Regions from separate parts of the Actinosynnema sp. CS-041913 genome, predicted to be linked through region 3. Evidence: riboswitches for the same ligand, from Rfam matches in the RefSeq annotation. Region 3 holds a riboswitch; each other region holds the start of a gene.
The links. A riboswitch is a leader RNA that binds a small molecule or an ion and turns the genes downstream of it on or off. The one in region 3 is predicted to bind S-adenosylmethionine.
Positions count from the first base shown of each region.

Region 1: it holds a riboswitch for S-adenosylmethionine, as region 3 does, so the genes downstream of both, thrC (threonine synthase) here and ACQPZF_RS03805 (methionine ABC transporter ATP-binding protein) in region 3, are expected to answer to the same signal.
Region 2: it holds a riboswitch for S-adenosylmethionine, as region 3 does, so the genes downstream of both, ACQPZF_RS32945 (aminotransferase class V-fold PLP-dependent enzyme) here and ACQPZF_RS03805 (methionine ABC transporter ATP-binding protein) in region 3, are expected to answer to the same signal.

Region 1 covers NZ_CP192037.1:1,590,413-1,595,934, forward strand. The annotation lists gene ACQPZF_RS07800 (DNA internalization-related competence protein ComEC/Rec2) at 1-997, shown strand, start outside; gene ACQPZF_RS07805 (hypothetical protein) at 1,021-1,473, shown strand; gene thrC (threonine synthase) at 1,593-2,855, opposite strand; SAM riboswitch class I at 2,867-2,980, opposite strand; gene holA (DNA polymerase III subunit delta) at 3,078-4,058, shown strand; gene rpsT (30S ribosomal protein S20) at 4,235-4,495, opposite strand; gene ACQPZF_RS07825 (sulfite exporter TauE/SafE family protein) at 4,747-5,522, shown strand, end outside.
Region 2 covers NZ_CP192037.1:7,354,560-7,360,081, forward strand. The annotation lists gene ACQPZF_RS32930 (hypothetical protein) at 1-145, opposite strand, end outside; gene ACQPZF_RS32935 (RluA family pseudouridine synthase) at 223-1,152, opposite strand; gene lspA (signal peptidase II) at 1,149-1,775, opposite strand; gene ACQPZF_RS32945 (aminotransferase class V-fold PLP-dependent enzyme) at 1,780-3,096, opposite strand; SAM riboswitch class IV at 3,138-3,252, opposite strand; gene ACQPZF_RS32950 (potassium/proton antiporter) at 3,370-4,851, opposite strand; gene ACQPZF_RS32955 (DUF167 domain-containing protein) at 4,998-5,279, opposite strand; gene ACQPZF_RS32960 (TetR/AcrR family transcriptional regulator) at 5,272-5,522, opposite strand, start outside.
Region 3 covers NZ_CP192037.1:759,717-765,238, reverse strand. The annotation lists gene ACQPZF_RS03820 (DUF4184 family protein) at 1-722, shown strand, start outside; gene ACQPZF_RS03815 (MetQ/NlpA family ABC transporter substrate-binding protein) at 685-1,494, opposite strand; gene ACQPZF_RS03810 (methionine ABC transporter permease) at 1,520-2,203, opposite strand; gene ACQPZF_RS03805 (methionine ABC transporter ATP-binding protein) at 2,200-3,210, opposite strand; SAM riboswitch class I at 3,407-3,499, opposite strand; gene rsmA (16S rRNA (adenine(1518)-N(6)/adenine(1519)-N(6))-dimethyltransferase RsmA) at 3,589-4,464, opposite strand; gene ACQPZF_RS03795 (transglycosylase family protein) at 4,474-5,522, opposite strand, start outside.

The sequences.
Region 1 (5,522 bases), 830 kb from region 3:
GATCACCGTCGGGCGGCACGCGGCGGCCGTGCCGGGAGCGGCCGTGGCGTGGCCCGGAGGCTGGCTGGGCGGGGCGTTGCTGGCGGGTGTGGTGCTGCTGGCCTACGGCGTGCTGCGGCTGCGTCGGTTGCGGGTGTTGGCCGTGACTGTCGTCGTCGGGGTCGCCGTGGTGCTGGCGCCGGTCGAGGTGATCGCGCCTCGGTGGCCGGTGCCGGGTTGGGCGGTGGTGGCGTGTGACGTCGGACAGGGGGACGCGGTCGTCCTGGCGACGGCGGAGCGTGACCGGGCCGTGCTGGTCGACACCGGGCCGGATCCGGTGCCGGTGCTGGCCTGCCTGCGGCGGCTGGGTGTCCGGCGCGTGCCGCTGGTGGTGCTGAGCCACCTGCATGCCGACCACATCGGCGGGCTGGCGGCGGTGTTGGCGGAGCGGGGTGTCGGCGCGGTGGCCGTGGGGCCGTCGCGGAGGCCGGGTTGGGCGTGGGAGGAGGTGCGTGCGCGAGCGCGGGCCGCCGGGGTCCAGGTGGTCGAACTGGGTGTCGGGCAGCGGTTGAGCTGGTCGGGGCTGGAGTTGGACGTGCTGGGGCCGCGGGTGGTGTCGCGAGGGGATGAGAACACGGCGGTCAACGACGCGTCGGTGGTGCTGCGGGCGTCGACCGCCGCCGGGCGGGTGTTGCTGACCGGGGATGTCGAGCTGGCCGGGCAGGCCGGGCTGCTCGGCGACCACGTCGACCTGCGGGCCGATGTGCTGAAGGTGCCGCACCACGGGTCGCGCTCTTCGTCGCCGGCGTTTTTCGCGGCGGTGCGGCCACGAGTCGCGCTGGTGAGCGTCGGGGCGGGCAACCGCTATGGCCACCCCAGCGGGGTGCTGGTCGACGCCTTGGCGAGCCAGGGCGTGCTGGTGCTGCGCACAGATCGGGACGGTGACACCGCCGTCTTACCAGGTCCGGAGGGGCCTCGGGTCGTCCGTCGGGGCGATCCGCTGAAGAACAGCCGTTGAACACACCGAAAGGGAGAGAACCAATGAGCAACGACGACACGTGGATCCGACTGCACACCGGCTGGGCGCCGCGCGAGGTGGGTTGGGCGTTGTGGCAGCCCGGCTACGTCGCCCATCCCTGGCCGCGCGACGAACTGCGGCCCGCGTTCACCTTCTACCTCTGCCAGGACATCAGTGCGGGCGGACGGGCGATCGTGGCGCGGGCGACGGTCACGAACTACGTCCGCACCATGGAGGTGAAGTCGCCCGAGGAGGCTTATCAGCAGATCGCCGACACCTTGTTCGACGACGACCTGACCATCCCGCCGGAAGACTGGCGCGCCAATCGGTACAACGGGCACAAGTCCGCCGCGCCGTGGCCACAACAGCTCACGGCCTGGCGGGCCGAGACCGAGGAGGTCGGTCCCTATGTGCTGCCCGAGCTGAACTCGTTCCCGCGCAGTGGTTGGTTGCGCTCGTCCCGCATCGCCTTGTGATCACTGCCCATCCGCGTGATCACCGCGGAGCCTCGTGAGCGTGCCGGCCGGGTGACCGGCTCACCCGCCAACGGCCTTCGGCAGGCGGTCGTGGCGGATGAGCCGGTCGTGGGCCCCGGTCAGTCCTTGAGGGCGTTCAACACGGCCTCGGCGGACGGCGGCACGTTGGCGCGGGGGCCGACGCGGTCGCCTAGGGCGTCGAGGGTCTTGAGGCCGTCACCGGTGATCAGCAGCACGGTCTCGGCGTCGGGGTCCAACTGGCCGGTCTCGATGAGCTTCTTCGCCGTCGCCACGGTGACGCCGCCGGCGGTCTCGGCGAAGATGCCCTCGGTGCGGGCGAGCAGGCGGATGCCTTCGACGACTTCCTCGTCGGTGACGTCCTCGATCGCGCCGCCGGTGCGGCGGACGGCGTCGAGCACGTAGGGGCCGTCGGCGGGGGCGCCGATCGCCAGCGAGCGGGCGATCGTGTCGGGGCGGACCGGGGAGACCACGTCGTGGCCTTCCTTGAACGCCGCCGACACCGGGGAGCAGCCGGTGGCCTGGGCGCCGAACACCTTGTACGGGGTGGCGTCGACCAGGCCGAGTTCGCCGAACTCGCGGAAGGCCTTGTCGACCTTGGTCAGTTGCGAGCCGGACGCGATGGGCACCACGATCTGGTCGGGCAGCCGCCAGCCCAGTTGCTCGGCCACCTCGTAGCCCAGGGTCTTGGAGCCCTCGGCGTAGTAGGGGCGGACGTTGACGTTGACGAACGCCCAGTCCTCGTGTTCGGCGGCCAGCTCCTGTGCCAGGCGGTTCACGTCGTCGTAGTTGCCGTCGACGGTGATCAGGTTGCCGCCGTAGACGGCGGTCATGAGGATCTTGGCCTGTTCGAGGGAGGAGGGGACCAGCACGACCGACTGCCAGCCCGCGCGGGCCGCCGCAGCGGCGACGGCGTTGGCGAGGTTGCCGGTGGAGGGGCACGCGAGGACCTTGAAGCCCAGCTCGCGGGCTGCCGCGAGGGCGACGCCGACGACGCGGTCCTTGAACGAGTGGGTGGGGTTGCCGGTGTCGTCCTTGACCCAGACCTTGCGCACGCCCAGTGCCTTGGCGAGGCGGTCGGCCTCGACGAGGCGGGTGTGGCCGGGGTTGGTGTTGGGGTGCGACTCGACGTTCGAGGGCACCGGGAGCAGGCCGCGGTAGCGCCAGATCGACCGGGGGCCCGCCTCGATGTCCTCGCGGCGGACGCGGCCGAAGTCGTAGGCGACTTCCAGCGGCCCGAAACACTCGAGACAGGCGTATTCCGGGGCGAGTGGGGTCTCGTGGCCGCACTCACGACACGACAGGGCGCGAGCCGGACCGAGGTTGAAGGAGGTGGTGGCCGAGGGCGCACTCACAGCAGTCATCGCGAGGTATCTCCTCATCTTTCCCGCGTCGCGGGTCGGAATTGGCACCATGGTCGCCAGCGGATGCTGTGCGACAGGTTGCCGGGGCTTCTTCGGGCCGATCCCTCTGCCCCTCTGGATGAGCGGTATTCGGTTGTGACTCGAACTTACGGCACGATCTCGACCCGCAGCCAGATGCGTCCACCATCCGGACGCTGTCGGCGGCGTGGGAGGATCGGTGTCGTGAGCGCGTCCGCAGTCACTCCAGACTCCGTACAACTGGTCGTCGGCGAGGAGGAGTTGCTGGTCGAGCGCGCTGTGCGCAGGGCGCTGGACGTGGCTCGCGAAGCCGATTCGCAGGCCGACCTGACTCGGGTCAAAGTGACTGACCTCACCCCGCCTGAGCTGGCCGAACTGGTGAGCCCGTCGCTGTTCGCCGAGGGGCGGGTGGTCGCTCTGGAGGCGGCGCAGGACATCGGCAAGGAGATCGCCGAGGCCGTCATCGCCTATGCCAAGGCGCCTGCCGACGGGGTGACGCTCGTCGTCATCCACAGCGGTGGCGGGCGGAGCAAAGCGGCCAAGGAACTTCCTACGGCATTGCGCAAGGCGGGGGCCTCGGTGATCGAGTGCCCGAAGCTGACGAAGCAGGCGGACCGTGAGGCGTTCGTCCGCAACGAGATCCGCTCGGCGGGCGGCAAGGCCGACGCGGAGGCGGTGGGTGCGCTGATCGAGGCGGTCGGGTCGGACCTGAGGGAACTCGCGGCGGCGGCGTCCCAACTGGTCTCCGACACGGGTGGCAAGGTCGACGCGGACGCTGTCCACCGCTACCACCGCGGGCGGGCCGAGGTGACCGGCTTCGCGGTGGCCGAGAAGGCGGTGATGGGCGACCGGGCCGGGGCGTTGGAGGCGTTGCGCTGGGCGCTTCAGCTCGGCGTGCCGCACGTGCTGGTGGCGGACGCGCTGGCCGACGCGGTGCGGACCATCGCACGGGTGTCGGCGGTGGGGCGGGGCGACCCGTTCAAGCTGGCCGGCGAACTCGGCATGCCGCCGTGGAAGGTGAAGAAGGCGCAGGGGCAGGCCCGGGGCTGGGAGGGCGATGGCCTGGCGGCGGTGATGTCCGTGGTCGCGGATCTGAACGCCGACGTCAAGGGTGCCGCGGCGGACTCCGGCTACGCGTTGGAGCGGGCGGTTTTGAAGATCGTCGCTGCTCACGGTCGTCGCTGACGTTCCGTCGCGACGTTTGTCGTTCGCGCTCGCGGTCTGTGTTGGGGCGCTGCCCGAATGGGTCGGCGTCCGAAAAAGGTTGGCGTCCGAGCGCGACAACGCTCAGGGGCGACGGTGCCTGAACGCGACAGCGCCGCCCCCTCGGGTGAGGGAGCGGCGCTGTCGGAAGTCCAGACTCAGATCTGGTTGGCGCGCCTGGCCAGCGCCGACTTCTTGTTGGCGGCCTGGTTGGCGTGGATCACGCCCTTGGTGACCGCCTTGTCGAGCTTGCGGGAGGCCTCGCGGGCGAGGGCGGTGGCCTTTTCCTTGTCGCCGGCCTCGGCGGCCTCACGGAACTTGCGGATGGCGGTCTTGAGGGACGACTTGACGGCCTTGTTGCGCAGGCGCGCCTTCTCGTTCGTCTTGATCCGCTTCAACTGGGACTTGATGTTCGCCACGCGAAAGCCACCTTTTCCTTGGTCTCGGAGTCGTACCGCGCTGTGTGACCGGCCCCACCTGACGGTGGGTTTCCTCCATAGCGGAATGCCGCGCGGGTACGGCAGAGAAGGGTATCAGGGCGGCTCATCCGACCGTGAACCCGGTGCTCACGCTCGCCCGCCGCCGGCTCGTGACAGAGCCTTGTGCGGTCGCGTCGGCGTGGTGAACGTCGCGTTAAACAGTACGCGTGTCCGATTAAGCTGAACGGGTGATGACCGCTCTCGACTGGCCGGGCTTCGGCCAGGTCACCCTCGCCGGCCTGCTGTTCCTCTGCCTCGCCGCCGCGCTCGCCGGAGCGGTTGACGCCGTGGTGGGTGGGGGAGGGTTGATCCAGTTGCCCGCGTTGCTCCTCGTCGGGCCCGGTGGGCAGCCGTTGTACGCGCTGGCCACCAACAAGGTGGCGTCGGTGATCGGCACGGCCTCCGCGGTCACCACCTACGCGCGGCAGACCAAGATCGACTGGCCGGCAGCGCTGCCGATGGCCTTCGCGGCGTTCGGTGGGGCGGTGGGTGGCGCGGCGTTCGCCGGGGCCCTCCAGCCCGGTGTGCTCAACGGGGTCGTGCTGGTCGCGCTGGTCGGCGTCGGGCTCTACACGTGGCGCAAGCCCGAACTCGGCGTCACGGAAGCTCCGCGGTTCCGGCAGGTCGCGCAGATCGGCCTGATGGCGCTGGGCGGGGCGTTGATCGGCTTCTACGACGGCTTGGCCGGGCCGGGTACCGGGGCTTTCCTGGTGTTCCTGCTCGTCGGCTTGCTGGGGTTCGCGTTCCTGCGCGCGTCGGCGACCGCGAAGCTGGTCAACGTCGCCACGAACCTGGGCGCGCTGCTGTACTTCATCCCGGCGGGCAAGGTGTTGTGGGGCCTGGGCCTCGTGCTCGCCGCGTGCAACCTCGCCGGCGCGGTGTTCGGGGCGCGGCTCGCGGTGCGGCGGGGGTCGGCGTTCGTGCGGCGGGTGTTCCTGACCGTCGTGGTCGCGCTGGTGGTCAGCCT
Region 2 (5,522 bases), 2.7 Mb from region 3:
GCTGGGCCCGGTGCTGGGCCTCGGCCGCGGCCCAGGCGTCCACCGTGCCCGGCGCCATCGGCGCGGCGCGGCGGCCCGCTGACGGGTCGACCCGCGGGATGCCTTGCGGTGGCGTGCGATCCGGATCATCGATGTGCGTTGACACCACGCGTACCTCCCATACGAGCGGGCCTGTTGATCCGAACGTTACGCGAACGCGACCTGCGTGGGGAGGCGATGTGGTCAGCCCTCGGCTCGGAGCAACTCCAGCGCCGCCGCCAGGTCGTCCGGGTACTCGCTGGTGAACTCCACCCACTGCCCGTCCGCCGGGTGGTGGAAGCCCAGGGTGCGGGCGTGCAGCCACTGCCGCGTGACGCCCAGCCGCTTGGCCAGCACCGGGTCCGCGCCGTAGGTCAGGTCACCGACGCACGGGTGCCGCAACGCCGAGAAGTGCACCCGGATCTGGTGCGTGCGACCGGTTTCCAGGTGCACGTCCAGCAGCGACGCCGCCCGGAACGCCTCCACCACCTCGTAGTGGGTGATGCTCGGCTTGCCGTTGGCCATCACGGCGAACTTGTAGTCGTGCTTGGGATGCCGGTCGATCGGCGCGTCGATGGTGCCCTTGATCGGGTCCGGGTGCCCCTGCACCAGCGCGTGGTACAGCTTGTCGACGGTCCGTTCCTTGAACGCGTGCTTCAGCGCCGAGTACGCGTGCTCGCTCTTGGCGACGACCATCACGCCCGTGGTGCCGACGTCCAGCCGGTGCACGACGCCCTGCCGCTCGGCCGCGCCCGAGGTGGCGATCCGCACACCCGCCGCCGCGAGGCCGCCGACGACGGTCGGGCCGGTCCAGCCGGGACTGGGGTGCACGGCCACGCCGACCGGCTTGTCCACCACGATGATGTCGTCGTCCTCGTGCAGGACCTCCAGGCCCTCCACGGCGATCGCCTGCACCTGCACGGGCCGTTCCGGCTCGGGCAGCGTCACCTCCAGCCGCGACCCGGCCACCAGCCGGTCGGACTTGCCCGCGGGCTGCCCGTCCAGCACGACCGCGCCGGACTCGGTGAGCGACGCCACCACCGTCCGGGACAGGCCGAGCAGCTTCGCGAGCCCGGCGTCCACCCGCATCCCGTCCAGGCCGTCGGGCACGGGCAGCGTCCGGTAGCCGCTCATGCGCCCTTCCCCGCGGACTTCTTGTCCACCCGCGTGCCGTCGTAGTCGCGCTGGAGGATCGCCATCAGCACGATCACCCCGCCGCCGACGCAGATCGCGGAGTCGGCGATGTTGAACGCCGGGAAGAACGCGCCGTAGGGCTCGACGACCGAGATGAAGTCCACGACGTGCCCGCGCAGCGGTCCGGGACCGCGGAACAGCCGGTCCACCAGGTTGCCCAGCGCGCCGCCCAGCACCAGGCCCAGGCCGATGGCCCAGCCGACCGACCGGAGCTTGCGGGCGATCCACAGGATGAACCCGACCACGCCGCACGCGACCAGCGCGAGGATCACCGTCCAGCCCGACGCCAGGCCGAACGCCGCGCCCGAGTTGCGCAGGAACGACAGGTACACGAGGCCGCCGAACAGCTCGACCGGCTCCTCGCCCTCCAGCGTCGCCACGGCGACGATCTTGGTCACCAGGTCCAGCGCCAACACCACCGGCGCGATCACCGCCAGCAGCGCCACCCGGCGCTTCGGCAGCGGCTGCCCGGCTCCGGCGTCGGTCGGGACGTCCGGCTCGACGCCCGACTCGCTGTTCGGCCCGGTGTTGGACTCTGTGCTCACCGGGCCATTGTCCAGCATCGCGTCAGCGCAGGAACGGCGGGAGCGCCCGGTCGTCGTCCACCGGCTCCCAGCGGCCGTCGACGATCCGGTAATCCGACCGCGGACCCTCGACCACGAGCGACCGCAGAGCCGCCACGAGCCGGTCCACGTGCCCGACCGTCGTGCCCAGCCCCAGCGACGCGCGCAGCGCCCGGTCGCCTTCGGCGAGCCGGTGCACGGCCACGTGCGCGCAGAACGCCCCGTCCCGCACCCCGATGCCGTGCTCGGCGGACAGCGCCGCCGCCAGGAACCCGGCGTCCTGGCCGCCGACCACGAAGCTCACCACGCCCACCCGGTCGTGCGCGGAGCCGAACAACGCCAGCTCCCGCACACCGGGAACGGTCGCGAGGCCGGCCCGGAGCCGGGACAGCAGCTCCCGCTCGTGCGCGACGGTCTGCTCCCAGTGCCGCCCCAGCACGTCGCACGCCACCGCGAGGGCGTGCACGCCCACCACGTTCGGCGACCCGGCCTCGTGCCGCTCGGGCACCGCCGACCACGCCACGCCCAGCCGGTCGCCGTGGTCGGTGACCCGTGCCGTCGCGCCGCCGCCGACCAGGTACGGGTCGGCGGCCTGCAACCAGTCCGCCCGCCCCACCAGCACACCGGCCCCGAACGGGGCGTAGACCTTGTGCCCGGACAGCACCGCGTAGTCCACGTCCAGCGCCCGCAGGTCCACCGGCCGGTGCGGGGCGAGCTGGGCCGCGTCCAGCGCGATCCGCGCGCCGTGCCGCCGGGCCACCGCCGCCAGCTCCGCCACCGGCCACACCTCGCCGGTCACGTTCGACGCGCCGGTCACCACGACCAGCCGAGGGCCCTCCGGCGTGGCGCGCAGCGCGCGGTCCAGCTCCAGCACCGCCGCGGCGGGCGTCGCGGGCGTGCGCAGCCGCCGCACGTTCGGCCCGCGCCACGGCAGCAGCGCGGCGTGGTGCTCGGTGTCGAACAACACCACGGACGTGCGCCGCGGCAGGCTGCGGGCCAGCAGGTTCAGCGAGTCGGTCGTGTTGCGGGTGAACACCACGGTGTCACTCGGCCGCGCGCCGAGGAACCGGCGCACCGAGTCACGCGCCTGCTCGTAGACGCGGGTGGACACCCGGGACGCGAAGCCCGCGCCCCGGTGCACGCTCGCGTACCAGGGCAGCAGCTCGTTCACGGCGTCCCGCACCTGCTCCAGGCAGGGCGCGCTGGCGGCGTGGTCGAGGTTCGCGTACTCGACGCGCTCCCCGGTGACCAGCGGCACGCGCAGCGCGGCGCCGACGACACGGGGCAGAGCGGCGATCGATCCGGGAACTGCGACAGTCACGGCAACCCTCCGACGGGTCCGGCGGACTCCGTGGCATGGGAGGCCCGCGCTTGCCCGACGCCCTGCGCGCCAGGCCAGGTCCTCATCGGGGGCACCCCACCGCGGTAGGAGGGTTGCCGGCCAGCTAGCCCGAGCTTCGCGCTGGCACTCATGACCTCGCCGCCGACGCTAGCCGACATCCGGCCGCCGGGTCGAGCGGCGTTCACATTCTGGGAGCGTCACGGCAGCCCGGCATCGCCCTTCAGCGCGAACCGCCCGGCCCGGCCGCTCGGATCACGGCAGCCCGGCATCGCCCTTCCAACGCGCGAACCGCCCGGCCCGGTCGACCGCGCGGATGCGGCGCTCGGTCGCCGTCCGGGCGGTCTCGGTGCACACCACCAGCAACTGGTCGTGCTCCTGCAACCGGGTGGTCGGCTCCGGCGTGAACCCCTGGTCGGCGCGCACCACGAGGCTCACCGACGCCCCCGGCGGCAGCCGCAGCTCGGACAGGTACACCCCGTGCAGCTTGGACCCGCCCTGGATGCGGACCTGGAGCAGCTCCGCGCCCAGCTCGTCCAGCGCCGAGGAGTCGACCTCGACCTCCGTGGCCTCCCCCGACCGCACCAGCTTCAGCCACCGGGCCAGCCACGGCAATGAGGTGCCCTGCACCACGGTCAGCACGATGACCAGCACGAACACCGCGTCCACGAGCTGCTGCGCGCCGGGCACCTGCTGGATGAGCGGGATGAGGGCGAACACGATCGGCACCGCGCCGCGCAGCCCCGACCACGAGATGAACACCTGCTCGCGCCACGGCACGCGGAACGGCAGCGCGGCGACCACCACCGACAGCGGCCGGGCGAGCAGCACCAGCACCGCGCCCGCCACCAGCGCCGGCACCAGCGCCTCCAGCAGCCGGCCCGGCGAGGCGTACAGGCCGAGCAGCACGAACAGCCCGATCTGCGCGATCCAGCCCAGGCCCTCGGCGAACGACAGCGTGTCCGACCGGTGCGGCAGCCGGGCGTTGCCCAGGACCAGCGCGGCGATGTACACGGCGAGGAAGCCGGACGCGTGCGCGAGGTCGCCCACCGTGTAGGCCAGCAGGCAGACCGCGACCGTGGCCAGCGGGTACAGGCCCGTCGACGGCAGCGCCGCCCGCCGCAGCCCGACGCCGCCGAGCCACCCGAGCGCGATGCCGATCGCCGCGCCCGCGACCAGCTCGTACCCCATCAGCAGCGGCGCGGTCCAGGTCACCGGGTCGGGCGAGGCGAGCAGCACGACCGCGATGTACACCGGGGCGTCGTTGATGCCGGACTCCAGCTCCAGCGGACCGATCAGCCGCTTGCCCACCCCGACCCCGCGCAGCACGCTGAACACCGCCGCCGCGTCGGTGGACGACAGCACCGCGCCCCACAGCAGGGCGGTGCGCCAGTCCAGGCCCAGCAGGTGGTGCAGCGCCAGGCCGGTGACGCCGATGCTGACCGCCACGGACACTGTGGACAGTGCGATGCCCAGGCCCAGCGCCGGTTTCACCGACGACCAGCGGGTCGTCAGACCGCCCTCGGTGAGGATCAGCACGAGCGCCGCCGTGCCCAGCGAACGGGTCAGGTCGGCGTCCTCGAACTGGATGCCGACCACCGCTTCGCCGAGCAGCACGCCGATGCCCAGGTACAACAGGAGCGAGGGCAGACCCAGCTTGATCGACACCCGCACCGCGATGACGGAGACCAGCAGAACCGCGGCGCCGATGCCGAGAACGGCAGTCACACCACCCACTCGACCTCCTGTTGTTCACTCGGTGGAGGTCATTCTCCCTGGTGACACCGATTTGGACTAATCCGGCAATCGTCACACCGCCGCCCGGCCCGTCGCGGCGGCCCGGCACCGACCGTCCACATCGGACCGCGGAGGCCGGGCGGGCGCTAGCCGTCCAGCAGGCGTGCCAGCCTTTCCCGCGCGTCCGGCGGGGCCGGGTCGACCTGCACGACCTTGTCCCGGCCGCGTTCGCCGCGCACCACTCGGACGTCCTGCCTGCGCACGCCGAACGCCTCGGCCAGCGCCTTGCGCACGGCCTCGTTCGCCTTGCCCTCCACGGCGGGGGCGGCGACCGCGACGACCAGCGCCGTCCCGTTCCACCGGCCGCCCACGGCGTCCCGCTTCGCGCCCGGCTTCACCCGGACGTCCAGCCGGAAGACGTCAGGCACGGGACGTCACCGCGGCCAGCATGTCCTCCAGCAGCGCCCGGCGGGCGGTGACGACGTGCGGGGTGCTGGACAGCAACTGCGCCTGTCCCAGGTAGACGGAGTAGGCGAGGACGGCCCGGTGCCGCGCGGTCCCGTCCGGGAAGCCCATGGCGCGGAACAGGTCCTCCAGGTAGCCGATGCGCCGCTCGGCGACCCGGCGCAGCACGGGCGCGACCGCCGGGTCGTCCTTGGCGGCGAGCATGG
Region 3 (5,522 bases):
CCCTGGTGCCCGCGGCGCTGGTGGCCGGGACCATGGCGCCCGACCTGCCGTACTTCGTCCTGCTGAACGCGGGCGGCGGCGGTGAGTACACGCACACGTGGTGGGGCATCGCCCTGGTGGACGTGCCGATCGCGCTGGTCGCCCTGCTGGTCTACCGCGTGCTGCTGCTCGAACCGGCGTTGGCGCTCCTGCCGGACGCGGTCCGGTCGCGCGTGGCCTGGCTGCCCGCCCCGCGCCTCGGCCTGGCGATGGTGGTCTCGGCGTTGATCGGCAGCGCGACGCACGTCGGCTGGGACGGGTTCACCCACCGGAACGGCTGGGCCGTGGACCTGCTCCCCGAACTGGCGGCGGAGGTCCTGGGACTGCCCCTCTACGCGTGGGGCCAGTGGTCGAGCACCGTGCTCGGCGGGCTGTTCGTGGCGGTCTGGAGCGTGCGCAGGCTCTCCCGCACGCCGCGGCGGCCGGTGCCCGCCCGCTTCGCCCCGCCGGCACGCCCCGCGCCGGTCCTCGCGCTGGTGGCGGTGTTCACAGCGGTCTTCGCGGCGGTCACGACGACCGGTCGCGTGCCGGACGCCGTGCTGGTCAGCGCGTCGATGACGGTGCCGGCGGGCGCGGCCGTCGCGGTGGCGCTCTACGGGTTGTGGCGGCGTGTCCTCCGCCGGGGCGGAGGACACGCCGACCAGGTCACACCGCCAGCACGGAGCCCAGGAAGGTCGTCTTGATGTAGTCCTTCACCTGCGGCGACTGCAACAGCGCGAGCAGGTCCTTGATCCGCTTGTCGTCCTTCAGCTCCGCCCGCGTGACGAGACCGTTCGCGTTCGGGTTGCCCTCGGCCTTCTCCAGCGCCAGCGCGTCGCTGGACGGCTTCAGACCGGCGTCGATGGCGTAGTTGCCGTTCACCACGGCCGCGTCGGTGTCCTCCAGCGACCGGGGTAGCTGAGCCGCCTCCAACTCCACGAACTCCAGGTTCTTCGGGTTCTCCGCGATGTCCCGGATCGTCGCGGTCTGCTCCGCGCCGGCCTTGAGCTTGATCAGCCCGTTCTCCTGCAGCAGGCGCAGGCCGCGGGCCTCGTTCGTCGCGTCGTTCGCCACCGCGACCTTCGCGCCGGACGGCAGGTCGGTCAGCTTCTTGTGCTTGTTCGAGTACACGCCCAGCGGCTCCAGGTGGACCGGGCCGATCCACTCCAGCGTCGCGCCGCTCTCCGCCTTGAACGTCTCCAGGTACGGCACGGTCTGGAAGTAGTTCGCATCGAGCGAGCCGTCCACCAGCGCGGTGTTCGGCTGGACGTAGTCGGTGAACTCCACGACCTCGATCTTCAGGCCCTTCTCCGCGGCGAGGTTCTCCGCCACGTACTTCAGCACCTGGGCGTGCGGGACGGGGCTGACGCCCACCTTGAGGGCCGCGTTCGGGTCCGACGCGGCGCCCCCGGTCTGGCCGCTTCCGCAGCCGACCGCGGTCAGCAGCACGGCGACGAGGGCAGCACGAATACGCATGGGATTTCCTTAATAGAGAACGAGGTCACACAGAGGCGTGCCGACGGCGGTCCACGCCGCGCGCGACACGGTTCGAGATGAATTGGATCAACGTCGCGATGACCGCCAGGGCGACGACCGTGGCCCACAGGTAGCGGTCGTTGAAGCGCTGGTAGCCCATCCGCACGGCCAGGTCGCCGAGGCCGCCGCCGCCCACCACGCCCGCCATGGCGGAGTACCCGAGCAGGGCGATCGCGGTGACGCCGATCGCGTTGACCAACGCGGGCAGCGACTCGCGGAGCAGGACGCTGCGCACGATGCGCACCGTGGAGGCGCCGGTGGTGACCGCCGCCTCGACCACGGAGACGTGCACTTCCGACAGGACGTTCTGCACGAGCCTGCCGACGAACGGGATGGCGCCGACCGCCAGCGGCACGATGGCCGCGGTCGGTCCGGTGCTCGTGCCGAGCAGCAGCCTGGTCAGCGCGGTCAGCACGACCAGCAGGACCAGGAACGGCATGGAACGGCCGAGGTCGACCACGAAACCGAGCAGTTTGTGCGCCACGGGCCTGGGCCGCAGCCCACCGGGTGCGGTGAGCTGCAGCCAGACGCCGAGGGGAATGCCGAGCAGCACAGCGATCAGGGTGGAGACGCCCACCATGTACAAGGTCTGGCCGGTGGAGACCAGCAAGTCCTCGAACACGATGGACCAGGGTGTGGCAGACCTCACGCAGCTACTCCTTGAGGACCCGCAGGCGTCCGGCGCACCGCGCCACCCGCCTCCGAGATCCACTCCAACGCCGAATCCGCGCGCTCGCCGGTCAACCCGACGCGGAACCGCGCCACCGGGGTCTCGCCGAGTCGCGTCAAACCGCCGCCCAACAGGTTGAGTTCCACGCCGAACCGGCTGGTCGCCTCCGGCAGCAGCGCGCCGACCGCGGCGAACCCGACCAGCACCACGTCGGCGACCCGGTCGAACGAGGCGTCCACCGCCGGGTTCTGGTCCACGGCGGGCAGCAGCGAGGCGGCCGTGCGCGAGGACGCGTCGGCGACCAGGTCCAGCACCTTGCCGTGCTCGACCACGCGCCCGCCGTCCAGCACCGCCACGTCGTCGCAGATCTTCCGGACCACGCCCATGTCGTGCGTGACCACGAGCACCGTCACCCCCAGCTCGGCCCGCGCGCGGTCCAGCACGGTGAGCACCGAGCCGGTCGTGTCGGGGTCCAGGGCGGAGGTCGGCTCGTCGGCCAGCAGCACGGACGGGCTGGCCGCGAGGGCCCGCGCCACGGCGATCCGCTGGCGCTGGCCGCCGGACAACTGGTCGGGGTACGAGCCGGCCTTGTCGGTCAGGCCGACCAGGTCGAGCAGCTCGGCCACGCGGGTGCGCCGCTGCGGTCCGGGCACGCCCGCCGACTCCAGCGGCAGCGCCACGTTGCCCGCGGCGGTGCGCTGGCGCAGCAGCGAATCCCCTTGCGGGACAACGCCGATCTGCCGGCGGGCAGCCCGCAGCGCGGGACCGCCGAGGGACACCAGGTCGGTGCCGTCGACCCGGATCGCGCCGCTGTCGGGCCGCTCCAAGAGGGCCACGCACCGGGCCAGCGTGGACTTGCCCGCCCCGCTGGGGCCGACGACGCCGAGGACGGTGCCCGCGGCGACGTCCAGGTTCACGCCGTCCAGCGCGCGAACCTGACCGGTACTCCCGGGAAAGGTCTTGGTGAGGTTCTCAACAGTGATCACGTTTCGCTCCACGACTGCACGCGGCAGCGCACGCTCATGGCGTGCGCGTCCGAAAGCCAGCTCAAGAAAGGTGTCCGAGAGGACGGCGAGGACTCGAAGATGCGCCTAGGCGAGCGTTAGCTGCGACAGCCCGATACGGTGCGGCGGCCGTGGTCGACGACTCGCCTGCGTGTGAGCAGCATCCTGGGCACGTGATCCTCCATCGATCCTGGCTGAAGCACCTGCCTCCATGGGGAGGTGGTTGCTGCGGCGTCGTAGAGCCAGGTCTCTCGGCCGCTCGGGATGGCAGCACGAGTACACCTGACGCACCGGCTTGAACGCAAGCCCGCATAAGGATCGTTCGTCAAATCACACTTTCGGCCGAAAGATCATCGGCCGTTACGGCGAGGAAGCCTCAGCTATCCGGACGAATTCTCCGACGCCCAGTTGCTCCCCCCGAGCGCCCGGATCCACCCCTGCCTGCACCAACAGCCGCTCCGCCGCCGCGGCCGAGCCGGCCCACCCGGCCAGCGCGCCGCGCAAGGTCTTGCGGCGCTGCGCGAAAGCCGCGTCCACCAAGGAGAACAGCACCTTCCGGTCCACTGTGGACAGCGGCGCGTGGCGGGTGAACGCGACCAGCGCGGAGTCCACGTTCGGCACCGGCCAGAACACCGACCGGGACACCGGCCCGGCCCGGCGGGCGTCGGCGTACCAGGCGAGCTTCACGCTCGGCACCCCGTAGACCTTGCTGCCCGGCCCGGCGGCCATCCGGTCCGCCACCTCGGACTGCACCATCACCAGGCCGGTGCGCAGCGACGGCAGCTCGGCCAGCAGGTGCAGCACCACCGGCACGGCCACGTTGTACGGGAGGTTCGCGACCAACGCGGTCGGCGGCGTCGGGAACCGGTCGGCCGTGACGCGCATCGCGTCGGCTTCGACCACGGTCAGCCGGGACACGAGGTCCGGCGCACGCTCCCCGACGGTCCGCGGCAACTTCCCCGCCAGCACCGGGTCGATCTCGACGGCCACCAGCTCCCGACACGACGGCAGCAGCGCCAGGGTGAGCGATCCGAGGCCCGGTCCGACCTCCAGCACCACGTCGTCGGGCGTCAAGTCTGCTGCGGACACGATCTTGCGCACCGTGTTGGGGTCGTGCACGAAGTTCTGCCCCAACTTCTTGGTGGGGCGGATATCCAACTCGGCGGCCAGCCGACGGACATCGGCCGGGCCCAGGAGCGCACTCCCAGGCCCGGCCGACGACGAAGCTTCAGTCACAGTGAGAAGTTACGGCAGGCCTAGTTTTTGCTGGCAGTGGGGCCATGCGGAGTAGCCGCCGCGGGCGTCGCGGAGCTTCGTGGCCACCGCGATCTGCTGTTCACGAGTCGCCTGGTGCGGGTAGGCGGCGTACTGCGCGCCGCCATAGGCGTCCCAGGTGCCCTTGTTGAACTGGAGCCCGCCGTAGTAGCCGTTGCCGGTGTTGATGGCCCAGTTGCCGGTCGCCTCGCAGTGCGCCAGCCGGTCCCACACCTCGCCATCGGGCGGGAGCTTGGTGCCGACCTTGACCTTCTTGGCCTTCGGCTCCTTGGTGACCTTCGCGCCCAGCTTCTCGCGGTCGGTCTCCTTGCCGTTCTTGATGGTCACGCGGTAGGTGACGATCTGCTCGCCGGGCTCGCCCGCCTCGACGACCTCTTTCTGGCCCTTCATCATCGAGTCGTCCCGGATCTCCTCGACGGGCGGCTCGACGGCCTCCGTCGCGTTGATCACGGACACGCCCGTACGGCTGATGTGGACCTCGGCGCCGTTAGTGATGCGCAGGTCCGCGGCCGTTTCGAGCTTGTCGTCCGGCCCCAGCGCGAGGTTCTGCGCCTTCATCAGCTCGTCCACCGTCACGGCGGTCGTCTGGAGCTGCTTGGGCTCGTTGCCGCCGTCGTACAGCGTGATCGTCTTGAGGCTCTTGACCTCCAGCGCCAGCCCGCCGAGCGGGACGGCCATGCCGCGGTCGTGGGAGAGCCACGCTCCCTCGTCGCTCACCTTGAGCTGGTCCAGCGCCTCGTCCACGGTGACGGAGCGGACCCAGCCCTCGCGCTGCTCGCCGTCGACCGTCATCTTCACCAGCCGGCCGCGGTCCAGCGAGATCTTCCCGCCGTCGCCGACCTTCGCCTGGGGGGACGGGCTGAGCGCGTCGTGCTCGCCGACCTGGATGCCCTCGTCGGCCAGGATCTCGCCGACGGTGGACTCGTAGGTGCGGACGGTCTTGGCTTCGCCGTCGACGTCGACCGTGACGGACTTGTCCATCGCGATGGCGGTGGCCCCACCGCCGGAGATGGTCACCA